One region of the Rhodoferax mekongensis genome, then DNA from elsewhere that is predicted to be linked to it. Evidence: riboswitches for the same ligand, from Rfam matches in the RefSeq annotation. Region 1 holds a riboswitch; the other holds the start of a gene.
The links. A riboswitch is a leader RNA that binds a small molecule or an ion and turns the genes downstream of it on or off. The one in region 1 is predicted to bind glycine.
Positions count from the first base shown of each region.

Region 2: another riboswitch for glycine. It lies ahead of RAN89_RS10595 (D-amino acid dehydrogenase); the one in region 1 lies ahead of RAN89_RS09730 (D-amino acid dehydrogenase).

Region 1 is NZ_CP132507.1:1,999,782-2,010,926, forward strand. Features, by position in the region: gene RAN89_RS09690 (EAL domain-containing protein) at 1-603, opposite strand, end outside; gene RAN89_RS09695 (PhnD/SsuA/transferrin family substrate-binding protein) at 603-1,523, opposite strand; gene RAN89_RS09700 (calcium:cation antiporter) at 1,597-2,676, opposite strand; gene RAN89_RS09705 (methyl-accepting chemotaxis protein) at 2,870-4,003, shown strand; gene RAN89_RS09710 (outer membrane beta-barrel protein) at 4,010-4,603, opposite strand; gene RAN89_RS09715 (hypothetical protein) at 4,761-5,444, shown strand; gene RAN89_RS09720 (hypothetical protein) at 6,130-6,630, opposite strand; gene RAN89_RS09725 (L-serine ammonia-lyase) at 6,745-8,133, opposite strand; gene RAN89_RS09730 (D-amino acid dehydrogenase) at 8,167-9,390, opposite strand; glycine riboswitch at 9,456-9,568, opposite strand; glycine riboswitch at 9,580-9,676, opposite strand; gene gcvP (aminomethyl-transferring glycine dehydrogenase) at 9,755-11,145, opposite strand, start outside.
Region 2 is NZ_CP132507.1:2,183,586-2,194,730, reverse strand. Features, by position in the region: gene dusA (tRNA dihydrouridine(20/20a) synthase DusA) at 1-803, opposite strand, end outside; gene RAN89_RS10610 (LysR family transcriptional regulator) at 1,051-1,947, opposite strand; gene RAN89_RS10605 (tripartite tricarboxylate transporter substrate binding protein) at 2,073-3,071, shown strand; gene RAN89_RS10600 (M20 aminoacylase family protein) at 3,076-4,254, shown strand; glycine riboswitch at 4,264-4,363, shown strand; glycine riboswitch at 4,364-4,471, shown strand; gene RAN89_RS10595 (D-amino acid dehydrogenase) at 4,537-5,805, shown strand; gene pcaF (3-oxoadipyl-CoA thiolase) at 5,863-7,065, opposite strand; gene RAN89_RS10585 (3-oxoacid CoA-transferase subunit B) at 7,091-7,732, opposite strand; gene RAN89_RS10580 (3-oxoacid CoA-transferase subunit A) at 7,735-8,451, opposite strand; gene RAN89_RS10575 (IclR family transcriptional regulator) at 8,572-9,378, shown strand; gene RAN89_RS10570 (LysR family transcriptional regulator) at 9,434-10,438, opposite strand; gene RAN89_RS10565 (muconate/chloromuconate family cycloisomerase) at 10,624-11,145, shown strand, end outside.

The DNA of each region.
Region 1 (11,145 bases):
GGCTTGCACCGCATCTGCTACCTTGCTGATGGCATTCAGGCGGCGGGTGAAATACAGCCCCGTGACCGATGCGAAAAGCCCGATCAGCACAATACTGCTGGCGAGATACCAAAGTCCGCTTTGGAGCATGCGCTCAACCTGCGTGTTGAACTGGGTACGTCCTATGCCGATGCGCACCCAACCCAGGTGTCTGGCGTCCAACATGACCGGGCTGGCCAAGTCCAGCAAAGAATTGGTGTCTTGCAGAGTGAGGGTCTTGGGGTCTTCCGGCAGATCATTCAAGCGGAATCCGAATGGGGCCAGAATTTGCCCACGCCTGTCCAGAACGATGACATAGCGGATATCCGGAAAGGCGGCTGCGCTGCCCACAATCTCTTGCAAGCCGGACAGATCGCGGGACGCCACCCACACGCTGGATGACAAGGCAATGCTCTCAGCCAGGGTGATGGCCTGCTCGGTTTGCCGGATTTTGACTTCACTGTGCTGGCGCAGGGCCAAGTCCCACATCAGCAAGAGCATCGTCAACAAGACCACCAGCGCCATGCCCAGCATGAGCTGGCGACGCAGGCTTCCCAGGAGCAGTTGGCGTAGAGCGAGTCGCATCAGTTGAGTTGGAGTTGTACCGGCCGTACGGTCTGCTCAAAAGTTTGCAGATACTGTTGCACCACATCGTAGCTTTGATTGTCTGCAGGGTAGAAAGCAGCGGTCTCCAAGTGCTCAAGTATGGCAACGCCTTCGGGCACCTTTTTCAACCCGAGCAGGAGCGCCTTGACTTGCTGGCGTACAGGCAGCGGCACCGATGCATGGGCCATCACCGAGTTGTTGATCAGCGGGGGCGTTTCCCAAATCTGCATCATCTGGGCGGCCTCGGCGGGGTTGTCTTTCTGGAACATGCGCCAGGGTGGAGGCCACGTCGCCGCGGCGGCAGAAGTCCCCAGGTAAGCATTCAGGATAGAGGATTCTTGTGAACCCACATAGGCATTCTTAACATCGCGTTGTACATCTATCCCCTGCTGATGCAAGTAGTACTGCGGCATGATGGCTGCTGCCAGCGCAGTGGGGGAAGGGTAGCTGACCGTCTTGCCCTTGAGGTCTTGCGGCTGGCGAATGCCGCTGTCTTTGCGTACGATGAAAATGCCCTTGAAATCGCTGGCATCGCCGGCCATGGCCATGACCTCGTAGCCTTTTTGTCGCGCCAGCAGGGTCTGCACCGGGTTGGGCAACAAAAAAGCTGGCTCGGATGCGCTGACCTTGGCCTCAAAGGCTCCGTAGTCTTTGGAGGCTTCCACCTCCAGATGGGCGTTGATGAGATGGGCGTTGAGGTAGTCGATCAAGGGCTGGTAGGTTTGCAGCAGCTTGTGCGGGCTATGCAGGGGATGGACGGCAAACCGGTACACAGGCACCGTGCCCTCGCGTGCCTGTTGGCTGTAAGTCAGGGCACGCTCTGGCTCACCAGGCGAGCAGCCAGGCAGCAGCGTCAACACCGCAGCGGCAATGGTCAAGGCCCTGAAAAAGTTTGGCATGTTGCGTCCTCTGGGGGGCAATGTAGCCGGCTGCGGGCGGGTCGAATTGATATCGGTCAAGCCTTGGGCAGATTCATGGCACGATGGTGGTAAACAGGTAGGTGGCTAACAGCACCAGATGTACCGTGCCTTGCAACACCGTGGTGCGCCCCGTGCTCAATGACAAGCTGGTCACAAACAAAGACAGGAGCAGGAGCACCACCGACTTCACGTCCAGTCCCAAAGTGAGTGTCCAGCCGGTGGCCAATGACACGATAGCGACTGCCGGAATAGTCAGACCGATACTGGCCAATGCTGAACCCAATGCCAGGTTCAGGCTGGTTTGCAGGCGGTTGGCTTGGGCTGCCCGGAAAGCGGCAAGCCCTTCGGGCAACAGCACCACCATGGCTATGATGATGCCCACCACTGCCTTGGGTGCTCCTGCCTGTTCTACCGCCAATTCAATGGTGGGTGCCAAGGCCTTGGCCAGCAGAACCACGGCAACCAGGCCCATGAGCAGCAGGCCTCCGCTTGCCATGGCCACTTTGACGCCCGGGGGCTCCGCGTGGGCATCTTCAGCATCCTGAGGCAAAAAGTAGTCGCGGTGTCGTACGGTTTGCACCAGCACAAAAGTGCCATACAGCACCAGAGACACCACGGCCACAAACGCCAGCTGGCTGGGGCTGTACATGGGGCCTGGAATGCTGGTGGTGTAGTTGGGCAGAACCAGCGTCAATACGGCAATGGCGGCCAGCGTGGTGAGCGACGCACTTACGCCCAGTTGGCCGAAGGTCTGCTCCCGGTGCTTGCTGCCACCCGCCAGCAGGCACAGGCCCACAATACCGTTCAGGATCAGCATCACGGCGGCGAACACGGTGTCGCGCGCCAGCGCTGTCGTTTGCGGACCGCCGGCCAGCATCATGGAGACGATCAGGGCCACCTCAATGACCGTGATGGCCAGCGCCAGCACCAGGGTGCCATACGGTTCACCCACTTGATGGGCCACTACTTCGGCATGGTGCACTGCGGATAGCACGGCGCCGATCAACCCGGCAGCGAGCAGTGCGACCCACCAGCCGCCCGCCAGCCCGGCCATATTGCCAGCCAGCAGGCACCAGGCAATCACAGGCCAGGCAACGGACCATTGGGGCAGGGGGGCATGGGGCGCTTGCATAGGGAGTTTTCTCGTGCGACTAAAAAAACACCATTGTCGGCAAAGAGAAGGGTCTTGGATCAACATGACCTGTTTTTTAGGTTAGGGCCGTGCTGCGGGTAAACCCCGCTTTTTTCGGGGTTAAGGCTTGCAGGCATGTGCCTACACTGGAGTGATCGCATTCCTGCAATCCATATTCACCCTCCGAACGCCTATGCCCGTTTTTGATTCCATGACCTTGAGCCGGCGCATGGCGCTGACTTATGCGCTGGTGCTCGCGCTTACACTGGCGGTTCTGTACAGCGGTTACTCCGCCCTCAATGCCGTTGTGGCGCAAGCCCCGCAATTTAAAACACTGGCGGGCGAAGCGCAAAGCAGCATGGTGCTGTTTGCGGTGCTGGCGGTGTTGTTAGGCGTGTTCTCCGCGTTCCGGCAGGTGCAAAGTATTTCCAGCCCCTTGGCCGATGCCATTCACATTGCCGAGACGGTGGCTGCCGGTGATTTGAGCCACGACTTTGAGAACACCCGCGGCGGCGAGTTCGGCCGCCTGCTGGACGCCATGGGCACCATGGAAGACACGCTCACCGACCTGGTAACCCGCATCAAGGACAGCACGCAACCCCTGACGGCATCGAGCGGTGACATTGCGCACGCCAGCGCCCAGCTTTTGCAACACACTGAGATGCAAACCCACGCGCTGGACTCAACGGCAGCCAGCATGGAAGAGCTGACCTCGACCGTCCGCGAAAACGCACAGCGCGCCCAAAGCGCAAGCACTCTCGCGGTGAGCGCATCCGGCATTGCCCAGCGTGGCGGTGAGGTAGTGGGGGAAGTGGTAAGCACTATGCAGGCCATTACCGACAGTTCGCGCAAGGTGGTCGACATCATTGCGGTGATTGAGGGCATCTCTTTCCAGACCAACATCCTCGCGCTCAATGCAGCCGTAGAGGCGGCCCGGGCCGGAGAGCAAGGCCGTGGCTTTGCCGTGGTGGCCAGCGAGGTGCGCTCCTTGGCCGGGCGCAGCTCAGAGGCTGCCAAAGAAATCCGCCAACTGATCAGCCATTCGGCAGAGCAGGTGGAAAGCGGCTCCCAGCTGGTGGGCCGCGCCGGCAACACCATGCAAGACATTGTGAACGCTGTGCGCCAGGTCACCGAAATCCTGGGCGAAATTTCGGCGGCCAGTCAGCAGCAAAGTCACAGCGTGCAAGAGGTCAGCAGCGCGGTGGTTCAGATGCGTGCAGACACACGCAGCAACCACCAGCAGGTCAACCACACTGCTGGGGCGGCTGAGGCCATGCGCCAGCGGGTGCAGGACCTTCAGCGCGCCGTGGACCAGTTCAAGGTCTGACGGACCTTAGAACTTGTAGCCGATACCGATGCTGTAAACGTTCTCTTGCAGCGCAGCCGTAGTGCCGTTGCTGTAGGTGATGTCGTTGAATTTGTTCAGGTCGTAGCCGGCTTGCACATAGAGGTTTTTATCCAGCATCTTGCGCACACCGATGCCGTAGCCCACGCCCTGCACATTGCTGGTGGCCACGCCATCGGTGCTGGCGGCCGTGCCGTAGATGGATGACAACTTGCCGTAGAGCTGGTAGTTGTTGGACAGGGCCACCGTGGGCACGATGTCCAGCGAGTAGCGGTTGTTCACCGTGGCGGCGGTACCGTTGGCGTAGCTGCCGAACGCATGGTTACCGGTGCTGTAGCTTGCGCCCAAGCCCACTGCGAAAGTAGGGGTCAGCGACCAGTCGTAGCGGGCATTAATGCCGGCGCTGGTGGTGGCGCCTCCGTCTGAGCTGCCGTCGTTGGCGCTCACCGTGCCGCGGGAGAATTCGGCATTGGTGCCGATGCTGAAGCCGGACAGATCCGTGCCGCCGGCAGGGCCAGCTGCAAACGCTGAGCCTGCAGCCAAAGAGCCAAGAACAAAAGACGTGATCAACAGTTTTTTCATGGAGAGGTTCCTAAGTGAAGGGACCTTCATGGTGCGCGCCAGCTGTGAAGCAGGTTTGCAGCTCCGGCAAACGTGGGTAAAGCTGTGTAATGCGCTTGCAAGCAGATGTTGGCTGTCGCGCTACAGTCGTACTTTGGTAAAGCTTGTACCCGCACGTATGCAACGCAAACACATTCTGGCTCTCTTGGCCGTCATCCTCGTCGCGCTCGTCATAGTGCTATTGCTGCCGCATGGTGAGCTGGTGCAAACGCTGGCGGCTGTGCCCATCTTCGGCGCGCTGTCTGCGGTGGTGGTGGACATCCTGCGTGAGCAGGCCAAGCGCCAGCAGGATAACCAGCTCTCCGAATCCCAGCAGCGGTTTTCACTCGCGGCAGGCTCGCACATGGCGTCTACCGCCTTTGACAAGCACGTGGCCTTTTGCGAGGAATATGTGGCTGAAGTCTTGTCCGCATTGCGGACCCTGTTCCGCGAAGGGCCCACACAGGAAGCCCTGGACCACTCCGACCGCCTGCTGCAAATCAAACAGAAATACGTGCTCTGGATCACCCGCGATGTAGAGGCCCGGCTGGAACCCTTTGAGCGGGCCCTGCGCCGCATAGGCGCCAACGACCGCGCCGAGCGTTTGTTTCCAGGTGGCGAAGGTCACATGGCGCGAATGAAAGAAACCTACCGCCAGTTCGCCGAAGTGCTGGGCACCGAGCACATGGGCACCGAGTGGGAAGGCGAACCCATCACCGATGTAGCCGCCGTCAGCCGCGTCGTGGCGCAGCTGCGCGACATATTGGGTGTAGAAGAGCTGACCCGCCTGCGCGCGGCCATCGTGCGCAACGCGCTGGCTTAGCGTGTGAAAGTGCCTGGTGCGATTGATCATGCCAAGGGATTATCGAGGCGAAGTTTTAAATGATTTCGGCCTCTGGCGCTCATGGAATATGCGCGGGCAGCTATTGATTTAGGAGCTATGTATCCTTGTTAGTGCTGAGAAAGTACTTAAACTGGATACTGTTTAAGCAAGTGATAGATGTCGAAAATTCGCGGTCAATCTCTCCGTGCAAATTCTTGATTGCGCCAGATTGCTGCTAACCAGATTACCCCCATTACTGCCGTTGTTGTTGCTGCCGGTCCCCAAACCCCGTTCAATTGCGCAAGCCGATAACTCCAGTCCAATCGAGACCCCCATAGAGTCCGCCAGACGTACGGCAACACAGAAACCGAGCCGACGATTGCACCTGAAAGCAGAAAGTGCCATGCCGCTGTAAGGCGTAAGCGTAAAAGAAGCCATAGGGCCCCGGCAAGTAGCAGAGGCATGGGCATGAAAAGAACAATCACAAAGCCGGGCATCACCATGCCGGCGGCAATCCATTCGCTAGCGGTGCATCCTGCAGGGCCAATACACGCAACGAGCGAAAACGCAAACATCGCCATTAAGGGCAGAGAGATAAGCGAGATCGATAAACGTTTCACTTTGGTCCTAACGGGCTTTGGATACCAAACTGGTCTTTAGCAAAAAAACTCGAAACGCGCTGGCTTCAAGGCCAGTCGCTGACTGCGCTGCACGCGCCCACATGCACGATGCCGGCGCGGCTGTCGTTGGGCACAAACACTTGGGTCTGGGCTGTCTTGGGGTAGATGCTGCCATCGGCACACTGCGCACTTTGGGTAGTGCCAATCACCAGCTGGCTGCCGGGCCGCACCTGGCAGGACACCACTTTGTTCAAAGGGCTCCACTCGGGGCAGATGGCATTGTCCGCACGGTACTGCTCTTTGGTGCCCGAAGGTGGCTGAAGGGACCACCAGCCGCCCCATTGGGTGTAGGGCTTGTCGGCATCAAACACCCGGTACAGCACCACCGGTGCGGTGACCGCGAGCACCTTGGCTTCGCACACGCCTCCTTTGTCGCTGGGCAGTCGGACCATGGCCATCAAGGCCGGGTTGTCGGAGGCTTGCACGCCTTGTTCAGGAGCCTGCGGGGTGCCGACGCACGCCACGCCGTCCACCCCCACCGGGTGCGCTCGTTGGCAGGCTCGCACAGCCCGTCAAAACAACGGCTGTCGTTAACGCAAACAACGCACTTTTGAGCATGACCCGACTCCCTTGAAGTAAACAGGAATTGTGCCTTCGCGAGGGCGCTCAGGCCATGCCGATCAGCACTCCACGATGTTTACCGCCAGCCCGCCGCGGGCTGTCTCTTTGTATTTGGTCTTCATGTCCGCGCCGGTTTCGCGCATGGTCTTGATGACCTTGTCCAGGCTCACGAAGTGGCTGCCGTCGCCTCGCAGCGCCATGCGGGCGGCGTTGATGGCTTTGACCGAAGCAATCGCGTTACGCTCGATGCACGGAATCTGCACCAGCCCTCCCACCGGGTCGCAGGTCAGGCCCAGGTGGTGTTCCATGCCGATTTCGGCGGCGTTCTCCACCTGCTCGGGTGTGCCGCCCATCACCGCACAAAGGGCGGCGGCGGCCATGCTGCAGGCCACGCCCACTTCGCCTTGGCAGCCCACCTCAGCGCCGCTGATGGAGGCGTTCTCTTTGTACAGGATGCCGATGGCCGCAGCGGTCAGCAAAAAGTCGATCACACCGGCATCACTCGCGCCCGGCACAAAACGGCTGTAGTAGTGCAGCACGGCGGGGATGATGCCTGCTGCCCCGTTGGTGGGTGCGGTGACGACGCGGCTGCCTGCGGCGTTTTCCTCGTTCACGGCCAGGGCATAGAGGTTGACCCAGTCCAGCACCTGCAGCGGATCACGCAAGGCCTCCTCAGGTTTGGACACCAGCGCATCACGCAGGGCCTTGGCACGGCGCTTGACCTTGAAGCCGCCCGGCAGCACGCCCTCGGTCGCACAGCCGCGCTTCACGCAGTCTTGCATCACATTCCAGATGCGCAGAAGGCCGGTGTCGATGTCGGCATCGCTGCGCCAGTGCTGCTCGTTGCGGCGCATCACCTGGGCAATGCTTAAGTCTTCGCGGCGCGCAACCTCCAGCAGCATTTCGCCGCTGGTGAAGGGCAGGGGCAGCACGGTGGCGTCCGGAGCGATCACCTTTTGGCGGCTGCCGTCGGCGGCCACTTCGTCGCTCACGATAAAGCCGCCGCCGACCGAGTAGTACACCCGGTTGGCCAGCTCTTCGCCAGCCGCATCCAGCGCCACCAAACGCATGCCGTTGGCATGGAAGGGCAGGGGCGCGCGCATGAAGAGCAGGTCGTCTTTTTCGTTGAAGGCAATCGCGTGCTGCCCCGCCAGCTGGATGCTTTTGTTGCCGCGTATGTCGGCCAGCGTGGGGGCAATCTGCTCTACCTCCACCGTGTCCGGCTCCAGGCCGGAGAGGCCCAGCAGCACCGCTACATCGCTGGCGTGGCCCTTGCCGGTGGCGCCTAGTGAGCCATGCAGCCAGCAGCGCACGGTGGTGGTGCGCGCCAGCAGCCCCTCGTGCTGCAAGCGGCCTACAAACAGGCGGGCCGCCCGCATGGGCCCCACCGTGTGCGAGCTGCTGGGACCGATGCCGATTTTGAACAGGTCGAATACGGAGACTGCCATGGTGATGTCCTAAGGGCGATGAGAAATGGTAGATCAGGCCGGCAGCTGCTGGTGCACATGCCCGGCCAACTGGTGGGCGGTGATGGCCGAGAGCGTCCAGCCCAAGTGGCCGTGGCCGGTGTTGTAGAACACGTTGTTGCGCTTGCCGCGGCCCACGCGGGGCATCATGTTGGGCATCATGGGGCGCAGACCGGCCCAGGGTTCGCAGCGGCGGGTGTTCACACCGGGGAAGAGCTGGTTCACCCAGGCAATCAGCGGGCGGATGCGGTCAGCGCGGATGTCGTAGTCAATGCCGTTGTACTCGGCGGTGCCTGCCACGCGGAAGCGGTCTGCCCCGAGACGGCTGGTGACGAGCTTGGTCTCGTCGTCCAGAAGGCTGACCCAGGGCGCGGCTTGTTGGCTGGCTTCGTCGTTCAGTTGCACAGTGATGGAATAGCCCTTGACCGGGTAGATGTTCAGCCGGTCGCCCAGCTGCGCCGCAATGCCGCGGCCATGCACACCGGCGCACACCACCACGCCGTCAAACCGATGGGTCTCGGTGCCGCCCTCGTGTTGCAGCTCCAAGGTGGCCACCGTGCCGTCGGTGCTAGCGCTGGCGACCTGGTGGCCGTAGAGCGTGGTCACGCCCAGGCGTGCACAGGCTTGCGACAGGCCGTGGGTGAACTTGTGGATGTCGCCGGTGGAGTCGCTCTCGGTGTAGTAACCGCCGTAGTAAGTGCCTTGCAGGGTGGGCTCGATATAGCGCATTTCTTCCGGTGTGACGGTGCGGCGCGAGAGGCCGCCCGCGGCCAGCATGGTGGAGACCTTGCCCGCGTGCTCAAAACCTGCCTTGTTGCGGTAGATGTGCAGGATGCCTTTGCGCTGGTGGTCGAAGTCAATGCCCTCCGCCTGCGCCCAGGCAAACAGGTGTTCGCGTGCTGCAATGGCCAGGCGGGTGGTGGCTTCGGTGTTCTCGCGGTATTTTGGGATGGAGGCCACAAACTCGGTCATCCAGCTCAGCTTGTGCCAGGTGGGCGCGGGGTTCATGAGCAAGGGGGCGTCTTTGGTGAACATCCATTTCAGCCCCTTCACGAGGGTGCTGGGGTGGGTCCAGACCTCGGCGTTGGAGGCCGAAAGTTGGCCGCCGTTGGCATAGGACGTTTCCATGCCCGCGTAGCGGTTCTTCTCGATCAGGGTGACCTTGTAGCCGGCCTTGGCCAAGGTGTAGGCGCTGGTAACGCCGGTGATGCCGCCGCCGATGATGGCAATGTGTTTCATAAAGAGCTCTCTCGCAAATCAGTCGCAAACATTGAAGTCGCCCACCCGCACACCATGTGCAGGTGACGACCCCCTCTGTTTGAGACCTGAGAGATTCACCCGCTGTCTTGTGGACGGCGGGCTTGCTCCTGCGGTGTGCCGGCGGACAAGTGCGCGGCAGCTCTTCAGAGTGCAAAGGGACTTTCGTCCCAGATCGCAGCGGTCCTGGGTGCCTGAGAGTTTCCGGGGTGGTTGCTCCTTCGGCGCTGCTGCCCGGGTGGGCGGCAGGCTCTCCCGCTGCGATGCCGGGGCCAGCCCGGCAAGGGCGGCGGCATGCAATGCACAGCCGCCCTGAAAACCATGGTGAATGGTCGATGCAGCTCCCTTAGGACGCGGCGTATTCACCCACCGGAACGCAACTGCAGAACAGATTGCGATCGCCATACACGTTGTCCACCCGACCTACGGTAGGCCAGTATTTGGCCGCCTTCAGGGTCGCTACCGGGAAGGCGCCGACCTCACGGCTGTAGGGGCGGTCCCACGCGGCGCCGATCACACTGGCAGCGGTGTGGGGAGCATGCTTCAAAGGGTTGTTGTCCTGGGGCCAGACGCCGGCCTCGACTTGCGCAATTTCGCCACGGATGGCGATCATGGCGTCGATGAAGCGGTCCAGCTCGGCCAGTGTCTCGCTCTCGGTGGGTTCCACCATCAAGGTGTTGGGCACGGGGAAGGACAGCGTGGGCGCGTGGAAGCCATAGTCCATCAGGCGCTTGGCCACGTCCTCGGCCATCACGCCGCAGGTTTCCTTGAAGTGGCGCAAATCCAGGATGCACTCGTGCGCCACGTGCCCATTGGCCGATGCGTAAAGCGTGGGGTAGTGGTCGGCCAGGCGGGCGCTGATGTAGTTGGCGCTCAGGATGGCCACTTCGGTCGCTTGCTGCAGGCCGTCCGGGCCCATCATGCGGCAGTACATCCAGCTGATGGGCAGCACGGCTGCGTTGCCCAAAGGTGCGGCGCTCACCGCGCCTGTGCCGGGCACACCGCCGGTAGCGTGGCCGGGCAGGTACGGCACCAGGTCTTCCACCACGCACACAGGGCCCACGCCGGGGCCGCCACCGCCGTGGGGGATGCAGAAGGTCTTGTGCAGGTTCAGGTGGCTCACATCGCCGCCGAACTCGCCGGGAGCCGCAGTGCCCACCAATGCGTTCATGTTGGCGCCGTCCACATACACGCGGCCGCCGTGCTGGTGCACCAGGGCGCACAGCTCTTTGACCGAAGTTTCAAACACACCGTGGGTGCTGGGGTAGGTGATCATCACCGCCGCCAGGTTGGCGCTGTGCTGCTCGCACTTGGCCTGCAGGTCGGCCATGTCCACGTTGCCGTTGTCGTCGCACTTGGTGACCACCACCGTCATGCCGACCATCATGGCGCTGGCAGGGTTGGTGCCGTGTGCGCTGCTGGGGATCAGGCAGATGTTGCGGTGGCCCTGGCCACGGGCCTCGTGGTAGGCCTTGATGACCAACAAGCCAGCGTATTCGCCCTGGCTGCCCGCGTTGGGCTGCAGGCTGATGCCTGCGTAGCCGGTGGCGGCGCACAGCCAGGCGCGCAACTGCGCGTCCAGCTCGGCATAGCCTTCGCGCTGGTCAGCGGGTGCGAAGGGGTGGATGTTGGCGAACTCGGGCCAGGTGATGGGGATCATCTCGCTGGTGGCGTTGAGCTTCATGGTGCAGGAGCCCAGCGGGATCATGCTGCGGTCCAGCGCCAAATCTTTGTCAC
Region 2 (11,145 bases), 180 kb from region 1:
ATTTCCCGCTCGGGGGCGCCGTAAAACGCGCTGTCCCATTCGGCCAACCACCAGGGATTGTGATAGGCCTCGCGCCCCAGCATCACGCCGTCCACGTGCTCCAAGTGGCCCGCCACTTCAGCTGTTTGGGTAATGCCACCGTTGATGGCAATCGTGAGGTGCGGAAAGTCTTTTTTGAGCTGGTACACCAGCTCGTAGCGCAGGGGCGGGATTTCGCGGTTCTCTTTGGGGCTCAGGCCCTTGAGCCACGCGTTGCGCGCGTGGGCAATGAACACGTTGCAACCGGCATCGGCCACGGTGCCCACAAAGTCGCGGACGAAGCCGTAGCTTTCTTCCTTGTCAATCCCTATGCGGTGCTTCACGGTGACTGGCACATCTACCGCGTCCACCATGGCCTTCACGCAGTCCGCCACCAGCGGCGCTTCGTTCATGAGGCAGGCGCCAAATGCGCCGCGCTGCACCCGCTCGGACGGGCAGCCGCAGTTGATGTTGATCTCGTCATAACCCCACTCTTGGCCCAACTTGGCGGCACGCGCCAGATCGGCAGGCTCGCTCCCGCCCAGTTGCAAGGCTACGGGGTGTTCTTCGGCGTTGAAGCGCAAATGGCGCGGCACATCCCCATGGACGAGCGCACCGGTGGTCACCATCTCGGTGTACAGCAGCACATGGCGGCTCAACAGGCGGTGGAAATAGCGGCAGTGGCGGTCCGTCCAATCCATCATCGGCGCTACTGACAATCGCCACACACTCTGATTCGGGTTTTCTCGAGTGGAGCCTACTGTTTTAGGGGCTGCTTGATTCACGCTGATTCGCTCACTTTTCCACACATTTTTTGTTAGCAGTGCTACATTGAGTGCTACAAAAACTTCATGTAGCACTGCCATGGGAACGATTGTCTCACGCGCTCGAAAAGACGGTACTTTTGGACATACCGCTCAGATTCGCATAAAAAGCAAAGGGAAAACCTCCCTTGACCTGAGACCTTGATCGACACAAAGCAAGTTTCGCAAGCAACATTGCTTTCAGCTGAAATGCTAACGGGAGCGTCTGTTAGCTTTTCAAATGCTCTTGTACGAATGTTCTGAAGTAAGTCATTGCAGGAGCCTCAGTTCTACCTGCGAGCGTCACGCAAGCGAAACGTGCTCTTGCAGCCAGTGGCTTCTTCAATCGAAGTTCAATCAAGCGGCCTTCATCTATTCCATTCTGGGCAGCGGCAATCACACCCAGAAAAACAGCATCTGTTTGTTCTACCGTTCGAACCAAGCTCTTGATGTCGTCACTCCTGATGGACACCATCTCTGCGGGGTTTGCAAAGTGACCATACTGACTGATCAGCTGTCGAGCGACTTCATCGGACAATGGGGTGGACGCAATTGGATACTCCAAAAGGGTCGAAAGCTCCAAGTTCTTCAAGCCCGCCAAAGGATGCCCCCGTCGAACCACGAATCCTGCTTTCATTTCAGGTAGGGCTTCGATGTTGAGGTCCGACGCCGGTACCACTCGCCGCATGTCCACCACCATCGCATCAATGTCCCGCGAGCGCAAACCCAGGATCTGCAACTCCACGGACCCATGCGTCACCGTCAGGCGCATTCCGGGTTGTTTGGCCGTATCCAGAAGCAGTGGCTCCAGCAGCAAAGCGGCGGGACCAGAACCCAGGCCGATGCGGAGTGTTCTTTTGCCTACGCCCTGAAGCAGTTTTGCACTGTCACGGAGTTCCGCTGCATCACGAACAATATGCCTGGCCCTGGAAACCACGTCCAAACCCAAAGGAGTGAGTTCGTTTCGTTTTCCAACACGGTCGAGCAACTTGCCCCCCAAGTCGTCCTCGAGCGTCTGAATGCTTCGACTCAAGGCCGATTGGGTGATGAATAGCTTCTCAGCCGCGCGACTGAACGATCCCGAATCTGCCAAGGCTAAGAGGTGTTCCAGATGCTTGATATTCATGGGGTGTGGGGCTCAATCACCATGAGAAAAATGAATGATAAGTACAAAAATAATACATTGGACACATTTTTTCCCCGGACCTACGATGACTCCATTGCCGATCGATTAACCCCTTGGAGTCCAATATGTCTCTATCCATCTCAAAAGCACTGCGCCGGTGCGCAACCCTGATCACCGGTTTTGTCCTTGCTGCTTCCGCAAGTGCTCAGACTTTCCCATCGAAGCCGGTCACCCTGCTGGTACCGTACCCAGCGGGTGGTCTGTCTGACGTGATCGCTCGCACGGTGAACAATTCGCTGAGCAAGCACTTGGGCCAACCGGTGATCGTGGACAACCTTGGCGGCGCCAGCGGCTCCATCGCAGCACAAAAGGTCTTGAATTCCCCCAGCGATGGACACTTGATCTTTCAAGGTTCACCGAATGAGCTGATTCTTGCGCCATTGGCGATTTCAGCCATCAAGTTCAAAAGTGAGGATTTCCGCCTTGTACAAATGATTGCCACGGCGCAGATTGGCTTTTTGGCCCGATCCGACTTGCCAGTCAATAACGTGGATGAGTTTGTTGAATATGCGCGCAAGGCGGCCGCGCAGGGTAAGCCTGTGACCTATGCCAGCGCAGGACCCGGCTCCTTCTACCACCTGCTGGGGGAGCACCTTTCCAAGGTTACCGGCATTCCCATGATCCACGTGCCCTACAAGGGAGCAGCGCCTGCAGAGCAAGACCTGATGGCCAAGCAGGTAGACATCTTCCTCGCTCCCTACGGAAAGAAATACCTCGAGCTGCACAAAACCGGCAAGGTCAAAGTGCTGGCCATGCTCAACCCCACACGCTTGGATGGCGTCAAGGACTTCCCGGCCATTTCTGAAAGCAAATCGCTCAAGAACTTCACCTTCAACATTTGGACTGGTTACTTCGTGAAGAAGGACACCCCAGAACCTGTGGTGGTTGCGATTCACAAGGCCATTACAGAGACGCTGAAGGAACCAACTATTGACGCTGCCCTCGACACCAACAGCCTATTGACACCACCACCTTTGGAGTTAAACGCAGTGGCAAAGGCCTACGCTGATGGCACTGCACAGTTCCGTGCGATTGCCAAGTCCATCAATCTCGAGCCGCAGTAAACCCATGTCGTCGGTCTTGGACGCGCTGCAGTCCAGCGCGGAAACATTCACCGCGCTGCGCAGAGACTTGCACCAGCATCCTGAAATCGGCTTCCAGGAGTTCCGCACCAGCGACATCGTCGCGCAACGGTTGCGAGATTGGGGTTACGAAGTCACTCTGGGCTTGGGTGGTACGGGCGTGGTGGGACAGCTGCGCAAGGGGAACGGTACACGTCGACTCGGGCTTCGGGCAGATATGGATGCACTGCCCATCCAGGAAGCCACGGGATTGCCCCATGCCAGTTGCCATGAAGGTCTGATGCACGCCTGTGGCCATGATGGTCATACGGCAATGTTGCTGGCAGCGGCGGAGTACCTGGCCTCCAAAGGCAATTTCCAAGGAACGTTGAACCTGATTTTTCAACCCGCCGAGGAAAGCTTGGGTGGGGCTCGCAAGATGATGGAAGACGGCTTGTTTGAGCGTTTCCCCTGCGATGCCGTATTTGCCATGCACAACATGCCTGGATTTCCGCGAGGACAGCTATTGCTTCGGGACGGGGCGACCATGGCTTCGAGCGAGAACATCCTCGTGCATATCGAAGGCAAGGGAAGCCACGGGGCTATGCCGCATTTGGGTGCTGATCCAGTAGTCGCAGGGGCATCTATCGTCATGGCCTTGCAAACTATCGTCTCCCGCAATGTGCCCCCCCTTCAGACGGCAGTCGTAACGGTTGGCGCATTTCAATCTGGTGTCGCAAACAATGTCATTCCCCAAACGGCTACGCTCAAACTAAGCGTTCGTGCCCTGGATCGCGGTGTACGACTGCTGCTACGAGAACGCATCGTTGACTTGGTGGAGGCTCAGGCCAAAAGTTTTGGTGTGACGGCTCGCGTCGAGTTCTTGCCAGGCTATCCGGTACTCGTGAACACTGCTTCAGAAACTGCTTTGGCACGTGAAGTTGCTATTGATCTCGTGGGGCCTGAAAACGTTGTTCAGCAAACCGAGCCATTAACAGGCAGTGAAGATTTCGCGTACATGCTGGAGAAAGTTCCAGGCAGCTATTTGTTCATTGGCAATGGAGACGCCTCTACCGGTGGACATGGTGCTTGCATGGTGCACAACCCCAATTACGATTTCGAAGACCGAAACATTCCTATCGGCGCAGCCTATTGGGTGCATTTGGCGGAACGTTTCCTAGCGTAGGTTTCTAATATCTTTGAACCGGAAGAGACAGGGCGCTTCGCGAGAAGTACCCTGCGCCGAAGGAGCAACCGCCCCGGAAACTCTCAGGCAAAAGGACCGGTTTGAAGCGTTGAACTCTGAAGAGCTGCTGGCTTTGTCATCCGGCACACCGAAGGAGCAAACGACTCTGCCAAACGGCCGGGCGTGAATCTCTCAGGTATCCAACAGAGGGGGTGTTCGTCGTGCATGGTGCACGTACGTCCAGTCTGCCCTAGGGCAACCCTGACATTCTGGAGTTCAATGATGAAAACGATAGCAGTTATCGGCGGTGGCATCACCGGTGTCACGACCGCCTATGCCTTGGTAAAACGGGGCTTCTCCGTCACGCTTTTTGAGAAGAATCGGTACTCCGCGATGGAGACGTCCTTCGCGAACGGTGGACAACTCTCGGCGTCGAACGCCGAAGTCTGGACCCACTGGTCCACGATTTTGAAGGGCTTGAAATGGATGCTCCGAAGTGATGCGCCGCTCCTGGTCAATCCGGCGCCGAGCTGGCACAAGATGTCGTGGTTTGCCGAATTCATTAGCAATATCCCCCACTACAAAACAAACACGATTGAGACAACCAAGTTAGCAATCGCTGCCAGGGAGCATCTTTTCGCTTGGGCTCAAGAAGAGGGAGTGGATTTCGACTTGAAGCAAGAGGGAATCCTTCATATCTATCGCGATAAGAAAGGTTTCGAACACGCCGGAAAAGTTTCTGAATTACTTGCTCGCGGTGGCCTCTCTCGGCGTGCAGTTACCCCCAGTGAAATGCGGGCCATCGAGCCCACTTTGGCAGGTAGTTACTACGGGGGCTATTTCACTGAAAGTGACTCAACTGGCGACATCCACAAATTCACCCAAGGTCTCGCTGCAGCTTGTGTCCGTCTGGGTGTCAAGACTCTTTATGGTCAAGAGGTGAAACAGCTGATCAGTGACGGGAATATGGCCACGGTCATCACTGAAGAAGCGGAGGGAACTTGCTCCCACTATTTCGATGCATTGGTGGTGTGTAGTGGAGTGGGAAGTCGTCAATTTGCTTCTCAGCTGGGTGACCGCGTCAATATCTACCCTGTCAAGGGTTACTCCATTACGGTCAATCTCTTGGATGCTGAAAGTCGTGCCGCGGCACCAGTAGTCAGTCTTTTGGACGACGAGACCAAACTGGTCACAAGTCGCCTTGGTGAAGAACGCTTCCGAGTCGCCGGTACCGCTGAGTTCAACGGTTACAACAAAGATATTCGTGCAGACAGAATCCGTCCCCTCGTAGAGTGGGTCAACCAATGCTTCCCCGGGGTAAACACCCGGCAGGTCGTTCCGTGGGCAGGTCTCCGACCCATGATGCCGAACATGATGCCGCGCGTCGGCGCTGGTTCGAAGCCCAACGTTTTTTACAACACAGGGCACGGCCACTTGGGGTGGACCTTGTCTGCAATCACCGCTGACTTGGTAGGCACAGCGGTGCAGAGCTCTATTCGGCAAGCTGTTCGCTATGGGATTGCTGGTTCAAAGGCCTCTGTTCCAGCCTAAACTCCAGTAGGCTTGCGTTGACCGACAGACAGCTTCGCTGACTGTCGGTCAACTGCGTTACACACGCTCCAATACGACAGCAATCCCCTGCCCCACACCAATACACATGGTGCAGAGTGCATAGCGACCACCAGAGGCGTGAAGCTGATTCACTGCGGTAGTGGCGAGCCGTGCACCACTCGCACCGAGAGGGTGACCCAGAGCAATGGCGCCACCCCAAGCATTCACTCGGGGATCATCATCTTGCAACCCTAGCATCCTCAGAACTGCGAGACCTTGGGCTGCAAAGGCCTCGTTAAGCTCAATGACATCCATTTGCGCAAGGGTAAGTCCAGTCAGTGCAAGCACTTTGTGTGCTGCGGGTGCAGGGCCAATGCCCATGATGCGTGGAGCTACGCCCGCCGTCGCCATACCCACAACACGAGCTCGCGGAGTCAGGCCATTGCGTTTGGCGCCATCTTCACTTGCCAGAAGCAAAGCGCAAGCTCCATCATTCACACCGCTCGCGTTTCCGGCAGTGACCGTCCCACTCGGATGGACAACGGGCTTTAACCGGGCGAGTGCTTCCAAGGTGGTTTCTCGCGGATGCTCGTCCGTATCCACCACAACGGAGTCCCCCTTCTTTTGGGCGACTGTGACCGGTGTGATTTCAGGTGTCAGATAGCCCGCGCGCTGTGCAGCGATCGCCTTACTCTGACTCGAGAAGGCCATGGCATCTTGATCTGCGCGACTGATGTTGTAGTCGGTAGCTACGTTCTCTGCCGTCTCTGGCATTGCATCCACCCCGTAATGCGCTTTCATCAATTTGTTGACGAAGCGCCACCCAATGGTGGTGTCGTAGATCGCGTTGGCCCTGCTGAATGCAGCTTCTGCTTTCGGCATTACAAATGGCGCCCGACTCATGCTTTCCACACCTCCTGCAATCATGAGCTGTGCCTCACCGGACTTAATGGCCCGGGCAGCTGTGCCAAGTGCATCAAGGCCAGAACCGCACAGTCGGTTCACCGTTGAACCAGGTACTTCCATGGGCAAACCGGCGAGCAAACTGGACATGCGAGCCACATTGCGGTTGTCTTCACCGGCTTGATTGGCACAACCATAAATCACATCAGTGATGGAATGCCAGTCCACGTTGGGATTTCTAGCCATCAGCGCGCTCAAGGGAATGGCGCCCAGGTCATCAGCGCGAACGCTACTGAGTGCGCCGCCGTAGCGACCGAAGGGAGTGCGAATTGCATCGCAAATGAATGCATGTTGCATAGTTGTTTTCCTCTGGATCAGATGTTCAAACGCCGACAGGCATTCCTAAGAGTTGTTCGAGTTCTGCATGGGATAGACCATCCACCTTATCCACCAACTTGAGGCCTTGGGGAGTGCAGTCCAGGGTCGCGAGATCCGCGTAGATTCGCTTGACACAGGCAATGCCCGTGAGTGGATAGGTACAGGTCGGTACAACTTTGCTCTGTCCAGATTTCGTCAGCAAATCCATCATGACCCAGGTTTGTTTGGCGCCAATTGCAAGGTCCATGGCACCTCCCACCGCAGGAATTGCACCCTCTTCGCCGGTGCTCCAGTTTGCAAGGTCTCCCGTTGAGGACACCTGAAATGCACCAAGTACACAGATGTCCAAATGACCTCCACGCATCATGGCAAAGCTGTCTGCATGGTGGAAATAGGCACCGCCCTTGAGCAAAGTTACGGGTTGCTTTCCCGCATTGATCAGGTCGTAATCCTCATCTCCCGATTGGGGCGCAGGTCCCATTCCCAAAATTCCATTCTCGCTATGGAGAATGACTTCCATGTTCTGTGGAATATGGTTTGCAACCAGGGTGGGCATCCCAATTCCTAGATTAACCGTAGCCCCATCAAAAATGTCCTGTGCCACACGTGCGGCCAGCTCGTCTTTGCTGCGTTTTTTGTAATTCATGGTCATGCTGCCTTTTTGAAGCCGCCGGCCTGAGTTGCCACACGGTCTATTTTTACGATGCTCTGTACAAAGATTCCAGGCGTAATGATGGACTCGGGGTCTAGGCTGCCCAACTCCACGATTTCGTGGACGGTTGCAATGGTTTTACGGGCGGCCATGGCCATTACGGGTCCGAAATTACGCGCTGCTTTTCGGTAGGTCAGGTTGCCCCAACGGTCACCAGCCTCCGCCTTGATCAATGCGATATCCGCATGAATTGGCATTTCCAAGACAAAGTGCTTGCCGTCGATTTCCCGGGTTTCGCGTGCTGTTCCATCAGAGTTTTTCGCCAGATCTGTACCGTACCCAGTTGGAGAAAAGAAAGCGCCTATTCCTGCACCAGCAGCGCGAATTCGCTCAGCCAAGTTACCCTGGGGCACCAACTCCAGCTCTAGTTTTTTGCTCCGGTACAGGGCATCAAACACGTGGCTGTCCGCCTGACGGGGAAAGCTGCAGATGATTTTGCGAACCCTGCCAGCGCTGAGCAAAGCAGCCAGACCGGTATCGCCATTGCCGGCATTGTTGTTGACCAATGTCAGGTTCTTTGCGCCCTGCTCTATCAGACCATCAATCAACTCTATGGGAATACCGGCTGTGCCGAAGCCGCCAATCATCACTGTTGAGCCGTCTTTCACATCGACCAATGCGTCCGCAACTGACAACGCAATCTTGTTAATCATGGAAATACCTTTGCAAGGATATGGAAGCGAAATTAAATTGTTCGCATATTGAACTCTTGTTCGTTATTAGAATTCTAGAAGGGTTTTTACAATGTGGCAACACCTACTCGCAAATCGCTAATGACCAAATCACCCACTGATGAAGCCTCTCTCCCGCAAGAACCCGGGGACAACTACGTGCAATCTTTTGCCCGTGGGCTTGAGGTGATCCGTTCATTCAGCGCTGAATCTCAGAGGCAGACCCTTACAGAAGTTGCCGAGCGAACAGGCCTGACGCGCGCCGGTGCCAGGCGCATCTTGTTGACCTTGCATACATTGGGTTATGTGAGACACGATGGACGCTTGTTTCAGCTTTCACCGCGGATCCTTGATCTCGGCTTTGCCTATCTCTCTTCGCTGCCTTTTTGGAACCTCGCTGAACCTGTCATGGAAAAGCTGGTGGCAGATGTGAAAGAGTCCTGCTCCGCCGCGGTTCTCGATGGCACGGACATCGTGTATGTACTCCGAGTGCCAACACAGAAAATCATGAGCATCAACTTAGGTGTTGGATCGAGGCTTCCTGCTTATTGCACATCCATGGGTCGGATGCTGCTTGCCGGACTACCAGAAGATGAGTTACGGACGAGATTGATCCAGTCAAAACCTATGGCGCGCACCCCGAAAACCAAGGTGAGTGTTGAGGATCTGATGGACTGCATTGCGCAGATTCGGCAGCAGGGCTGGTCGCAAGTCGACCAAGAGCTGGAAGAAGGCTTGATTTCAATGGCCGCTCCCATCCGCGATCGCAACGGGACCATATTGGCCGCCTTGAACATCAGCGGGCAAGCCAACCGAACTAGTGCCTCCGTAATGCAGGAGAGGATGCTCGAACCGCTCTTGGCGGCAGCGTCCAGTATTTCGAAAATGCTAGGCCGACAGCACTTCTAATTGTCCCGGACATCAATGCGAGACAAGGCAACAAATCATCCGTGGGGTCTGCACTTTAATCAGTCTGTTTCTTTTTTGAGCTCGATCTCGGTCGAGATTTCTCATCAACACGAGCAGCCAAAGCCTCTTTGCTGAGTGATGAGGGGAAGGCATTAGTCTCCATGTCAAGCCATGGAGGATTCTGGGCATACATTTCAACAATCAGCTCTTTGATCGCGGTGATATACCAAGAATCGTCGTTCAATCGATGACTCAAGATGATGGGGGAAGTAGCCCGTTCATCCTCAATGACTCTGTAGACCAAATCTGTCCTTGCTCGAGCCGCAGCGGGGATGATGCAGACTCCCATTTCTGATGCGACCAAGCCAAGTGCTGCTTGCAACTCTCGAACCTCGTGTACTTCACTGAGTTGAATATCCTGGTCATGGATGAGACTCAACACATGGTCCGCATAGCTGGGACGCGGCTCTTTCGGAAACACGATGAGACGTTGACCCGCCAACTCCTTGAGCAAGATCCGCTCGTTGGTGCTTGCCAGCGGTGAACTTGGAGGTAATGCAACTACCAGTCGCTCCTCTCGCAACACCACTCTGGAGACAGAGGCGTCTCGGGTCCGGATACGTCCGAAGCCAATATCAATTCGTCCGGATTTCAGTTCGGATATTTGATGGACTGAACTAAGGTCTACAAGGTTCACGTCAGTGTCGGGATATCGCTTGCGAAACATACGGATCAACATGGGAAGCCCGCCGTACAGTGTCGAAGCAACGTACGCAATAGAGACGGATTGCCGCTGATTCCGCCCTACTTGTCGGGCCCCGGTTTTCATTTGCTCAACCCTGTGCAGCACCTGTAACGACTGCTCATAGAACGCCCGCCCCGCCTCGGTCAATCGCAAAGGCCGACTGTCGCGCTGTATCAAGACCACACCAAGCTCTTCCTCCAATAGCTGTATCTGGCGGCTAAGGGGCGGCTGAGCAATGTGCATTTGCTCAGCTGCACGAGTGAAGTTTTTAGTCGTAGCTACAGCCACGAAATAGCGCAATTGACGTAAGTCCATTAGGGTAAACCATACCAATCAAGGATGGGTGCTCTGTAAGTCATTGATATTTAACACAAAACATCATAACTATATGAAATAGGTATGGAGCAAGACTAATTCGGTGTTGGATTGAAAACGCCTGGCGCATTTCAATACCACCCATGCAACACACACCTCTACCTCTTTCACACGCACCCTTGGGAATGACAGGCGGAACCATCGCGATTGAATCGGTGGAGACCCTGTTGGTTGACCTGCCAACCATTCGCCCCCACAAATTGTCGATGGCCACCATGAATGGCCAAACCCTCATGCTTGTCCGCGTTCGATGCAGCGATGGAACTACAGGCATTGGAGAGGGAACAACAATCGGCGGACTGGCCTACGGCGGTGAATCCCCCGAGGGTATGAAGTTGGCAATAGATACCTACTTCGCTCCACAGATGGTGGGCAAGGATGCCAACCGTGTGTCGGCATTGATGGCACAACTCAACAGCTCTATCCGTGAAAACCGCTTTGCCAAATGTGCCGTTGAAACCGCGCTGTTTGACGCTTTGGGCCACCGGGTCGGATTGCCAGTTTCAGAACTTTTGGGTGGACGACAGCACGACCGTTTACCGGTTGCATGGACCTTGGCATCAGGTGATACCGAGCGCGACATCAATGAAGCCCAACAAATGTTGGAACTGCGAAGGCATTGCATATTCAAGCTGAAGATCGGTCGC